Regions from separate parts of the Neorhizobium sp. BETTINA12A genome, predicted to be linked through region 2. Evidence: predicted binding sites of a transcription regulator. Region 2 holds the regulator's gene; the other holds the start of a gene.
The links. Region 2 encodes LexA, which represses DNA repair genes until DNA is damaged. Its sites were predicted from a motif close to TGTTCNNNNTGTGTTCNG; they were not measured.
Positions count from the first base shown of each region.

Region 1: MOV61_RS06815 (energy-coupling factor ABC transporter ATP-binding protein) is a predicted target of LexA. The motif match lies at 1,199-1,216, and genes of this name have one in related genera.

Region 1 covers NZ_JALBGW010000015.1:27,135-29,591, reverse strand. Annotated here, with positions in the region: gene MOV61_RS06820 (energy-coupling factor transporter transmembrane protein EcfT) at 1-470, opposite strand, end outside; gene MOV61_RS06815 (energy-coupling factor ABC transporter ATP-binding protein) at 467-1,144, opposite strand; gene MOV61_RS06810 (winged helix-turn-helix domain-containing protein) at 1,253-2,446, shown strand.
Region 2 covers NZ_JALBGW010000018.1:575-3,031, reverse strand. Annotated here, with positions in the region: gene MOV61_RS07775 (ComEC/Rec2 family competence protein) at 1-575, shown strand, start outside; gene lexA (transcriptional repressor LexA) at 556-1,275, opposite strand; gene MOV61_RS07765 (VOC family protein) at 1,476-2,345, shown strand; partial or broken gene kdsA (3-deoxy-8-phosphooctulonate synthase) at 2,349-2,457, shown strand, end outside.

The sequences.
Region 1 (2,457 bases), on a different contig from region 2:
ATAGCCTGGTAACGGCTGAGGATCTCCGGCACGAAACGGATGACGAGACCGATCGAAAGCCCGATATCCGCGGCCCTGACGAGCCCCAGGCGCTCCAGCGGCATGGCAAGGTGGGTGATCTCGTCGATGAAATCGCCGGTGCTGGTGGTCGCCGTCACGGCCGCGGCGAAGAGGGCAAGCGCCGTCAGCCGCGTGACGACGACCAGCGTGTCATGTCGGCCGTTGAAGACAAGTGTGAAGAGCGCCACGACCGCAATGGTCAGCAGGACCGGCCGCAGCCGCAGCCAGGATTGGCGCCACCCGAGCCGGAGCGACGAATAGACGATGCCGCCGAGCAAGGCCGCGACCGACAGAACGGCCGGCGAACGGACAAGGAAAAGGACAAGGCTGAGCGCGGCGAGGCCGAGAAGCTTTGCCCGCGGCGAAAGCCGGTGCAGAAACGTGTCGCCTTCCACGTAGAGCGTCTTCATGCCGCAAGCTCGCGGTAGCGGGCGATGACTTCCGCAGGCGCGCCGTCATCGGTGAGGCGGCCTTCATGGAAGAGCAGAACCCGGTCGAAATCGGCGATCAGGCCAAGGTCATGGCTGATGACGACGACATTTTCATCGAGCCCGTGGATCGTCCTCTCCACGAGGCCGCGGTTGCGGAGATCGAGCTGGTTGGTCGGTTCGTCCATGATCAGGATGTCCGGCCGGGTCACCAGAACCGAGGCAAGCGCAGCTAGCTGCAGTTCTCCGCCCGAAAGTTCGTGCACCCGCCGGTCGGCCAGATGGGTGATGCCGAAACGGGCAAGTACCGCCTCGACCGCCGCCTCCGTATCCGCCCTCGAGAGTTTTTGGCTTTTCAGCCCGAGCGCGATATCCTCCTTGAGGATCGGCAGGATGATCTGGTTCTGCGGGTTCTGGAATATGAACCCCGCCTGGCCGCGAACCTTGTCGCCATCCTTCACCGTATCGAGCCCATTGACGGTCACGTGACCCTCGGCAGGCAGCACCAGCCCGTTGATCATCCGCGCAAACGTCGTCTTGCCCGAGCCGTTGAGGCCGATCACGCCGATCCGCCGTTCGCTCAAGCGAAGCGTCAGCGGATAAACGACGGTGCGTCCCTCGAAACGCGCTTCTGCCTGTTCGAAACGGATATCCAAGCCAGTCCCTCGGTGTTCAGCGGTCTATAGACCGGAAGACGGGGAAGGGGAATGCGGAACCGAACGTGAACATTGAATCCGGCGCGGCGATATCCTAGTCTAGACGCCATGGCGATTCTCATTCCAAACGATCAGGCCCGCGGGATCTTCCTCGAACGGCAGCGGCTCTGCGAACCGCCGGGCCGGGCGTTGACCAAAGCCGGCCTGCTGCAGCTCATCGACGATCTCGGTTTCGTCCAGGTGGACAGTATCGCCACCGTCGAGCGCGCCCATCACATGATCCTGTTCTCGCGCAACCAGACCTACCGGCGCGAACACCTGACCGCACTTCTGGAAAAGGACGGCGAGCTGTTCGAACACTGGACGCATGACGCCTCGATCATCCCGACCGCCTTCTTCCGCTACTGGAAACACCGTTTTCGCCGCCGCGAGCCGATCCTGGCCGAGCGCTGGCGCAAATGGCACGGCGAGGGGTTCGACGCCGCCTTCGAGGAGACCTTCCAGCACATCGCCGAGAACGGCGCCATCATGTCCCGCGACATGAAGCAGGAGGATCACAAGTCCGGCGGCTGGTGGAACTGGCATCCGAACAAGACGGCGCTCGAATATTACTGGCACATCGGCAAGCTGGCGATCGCCGGCCGCGTCAACTTCCAGAAGATCTACGACCTTATGGAACGGGTGATCCCGCAGCAACATCACGAGCCGGAAGTGAGCCACGAGGAATTCATCGACTGGGCCTGCCGCGGCGCCATGACCCGCCTCGGCTTTGCAACCTCAGGAGAGCTTGCCGCCTTCTTCGATCTGGTTACGCCGGACGAGGCAAAGGACTGGGTGAAGACCCATCGCGACGAACTTGTGGAAGTGCTGATCGAGACCGCCGACGGCAGCAAGCCGCGCCCCTCCTTCGCCTTCCTCGGTTTTCCCGAAAATCTCGGGGATATCCCCGAACCGCCGGCGCGGGTGCGTGTCCTCAGCCCCTTCGATCCGCTCCTGCGCAACCGCGACCGGGCCGAGCGGCTGTTCAACTTCTTCTATCGCATCGAGGTTTTCGTGCCGGAGCCGAAGCGCCAATACGGCTACTACGTTTTCCCGCTCTTGGAAGGCGACCGCATGATCGGCCGCATCGACATGAAAGCCGACCGCAAATCCGGCACGCTGGATGTGAAGCGGTTATGGCTGGAAAAGGGCGTGCGGGCTTCGGCGGGGCGGCTGGAGAAGCTGGACGCGGAATTGCTCCGCGTCGGGCGGTTCGCGGGTGTGGATAACGTGGTTTATCAGAATGGTTGGCGGGGCGAATAAGCGCGGCCGCG
Region 2 (2,457 bases):
CCAACCGCACCCGCCCGCCTGATTTCATCTACGACCAGTGGAAGAGGGCGCTTCTGCTCGGCGACCCGACCAAACCGGACATGTCGCCGGCCAGGGACAAGCCGCCCGACCGCAAACCAGCAGGCGCAAAAAACGATAAGCGCCGCGAGTTGACCTCGGCGGAACTCGAAACAGTGAGGTTGCGAATAAGCCAGGTGACTTCCGACCGCTTCACCTGCGAGCCTAAGGCCTGGTGCGCCGCAAGCACGGGCAATGCCATCATCGTGGCCGTAGAAGACGGCCGTTACGCCGGCGCTGCCTGCGACGCCGCCGATCTTGTCATCGCCCCGCGGGCACGTTTCGACCGATGCCGGTCCGGCGGACTGATGATCAATGGCGCGACGCTTAGAAAGACCGGCGCGCTGGAGATTTCGCTGAACGGCACGGGCGACATGCGACGCTGGGAGGTCCGTGCCGCAATGGCGGCCGAGGACCGGCCCTGGACTAGGCACCGCCACTACGATTGGCGAAGCCAGAGTTTCGACAACGCGTTGCCGGAACCGCTCCGGCAGCTAATCAGTGATAACGGCGGATGAGGCCGACGAGCTTGCCCTGGATCTTCACCCGGTCAGGCCCGAAAATGCGGGTCTCGTAGGCGGGGTTGGCGGCTTCGAGCGCGATCGAGGCGCCGCGGCGGCGAAAACGCTTCAGCGTCGCTTCCTCATCGTCCACCAGCGCCACGATGATGTCGCCGGGATTGGCCGTCGTGCCGTTGCGAATGATCACGGTGTCGCCATCGAGAATGCCTGCCTCGATCATCGAATCGCCCTTGACCTCCAGCGCGTAATGCTCGCCGGAGCCGAGCATCTCGGCCGGCACGGAGATGTCGTGCGTGTTGTTCTGGATCGCCGAGATCGGCACGCCGGCGGCGATGCGGCCCATGACGGGAACGGTCGTGGCGTTCGACGAGCCATCGTTGGCCGCGAGTTTCTGAGGTGCTGCGGCCGGCTGCGGTTTGCCGAGGCTGCCCTCGATGACGCTGGGCGAAAAACCGCGCCGCGGCTGAATGCTCGGCGAATAGGCTTCCGGGAGCTTGATGACTTCCAGCGCGCGGGCCCGGTTCGGCAGGCGGCGGATGAAGCCGCGCTCCTCGAGCGCCGTGATCAGACGATGGATTCCGGACTTGGACGCAAGGTCGAGCGCGTCCTTCATTTCGTCGAATGACGGCGGGATACCGGATTCTTTCATGCGTTCGTGAATGAACAGAAGCAATTCCTGTTGTTTGCGCGTGAGCATCTTTTGGCACCCTCAGAGTCGGAAACAAATCCAGAACGGACACTATATGTTCCATATGTGTTCCGCAAGTCCCTAAATTTCTGTGAAGTATGATGATTTTTTCTTCATAGATGCGTGCCAGATATCTGGTGTCACACCACTTGCGCGGCGCCAGCCCGCTGCCAAAGTAGCTTTGCGATTCCAATTCAGGGGGCCCTCGCGTGAACGCAAGACCGATCGATCATCTCGTGCTGCCGGTGGCGGGACTTACCGCTGCGCGTTCCCGGCTCACGGAGCTCGGTTTTACAGTTGCGCCGGATGCTTTTCATCCTTTCGGCACCGCCAATGCTTGCGTGTTCTTCTCGGATGGGACCTACCTGGAGCCGCTGGCTCTTGCCAACCGACGCCATGCGGGTGTTGCGGCAAAGCGCGGCAACGTTTTCACGGCTCGCGATCTCGCCTTCCGCAAGACGTCCAACCGGCAGGGCTTTTCCGCTCTCGTTGTCGCGACCCGCGATGCGATGGCCGATCATGCGCGTTTCAAGATGCGCGGCGTTTCGGCAGGCGACGTGCTGGAATTTTCCCGCGGCATGATCCTGGCCGACGGTTCCGAGACGCAGGCGAGCTTCCGGCTGGCATTCGCCGGCGATGACCGCGCGCCCGAGTTCTTCCTGTTTTCCTGCCAGCGCATCAACCCGCTGCCTGCCGACCGCGAGCTGGAGCGGCATGCCAATACCGTCACCGGCCTGAGCGAAATCATCCTGTCGGCCCCGACACCTGCCGATTTCGCTCCGCTGGTCGAACAGGTGCTGCTGACCAAGGCCGCGCCGGAGGCTGCACCGCTCCAGCTTGCCGCGGCCAATGCCCGCATCCGGATCCTGCAGGATCGGGAGCTCGAGGCGGAATTTGCGGTTCAGCCGACCCCGGGCGCCGAAGGACTGCGCGGCCGGGCGGTCATCTTCAAAACCGCCGATCTTGCCGTGACAGAGATCACCCTTGCTGCTAATGACGTCGCATTCGTCCGCCGGGAGGGCCGTGTTCTCGTCTCGGCGGCGCCCGGCCAGGGTGTTTTGTTCGGCTTCGAGGAATAGATCATGGAAGTTACCGCAAACTCCAGCGTCTCCGTCGGCGAAGGAGGCGGCAAGGTGGTTTTCGCGCAGAACGCAAAACTGTCGCTGATCGCCGGTCCCTGCCAGATGGAAA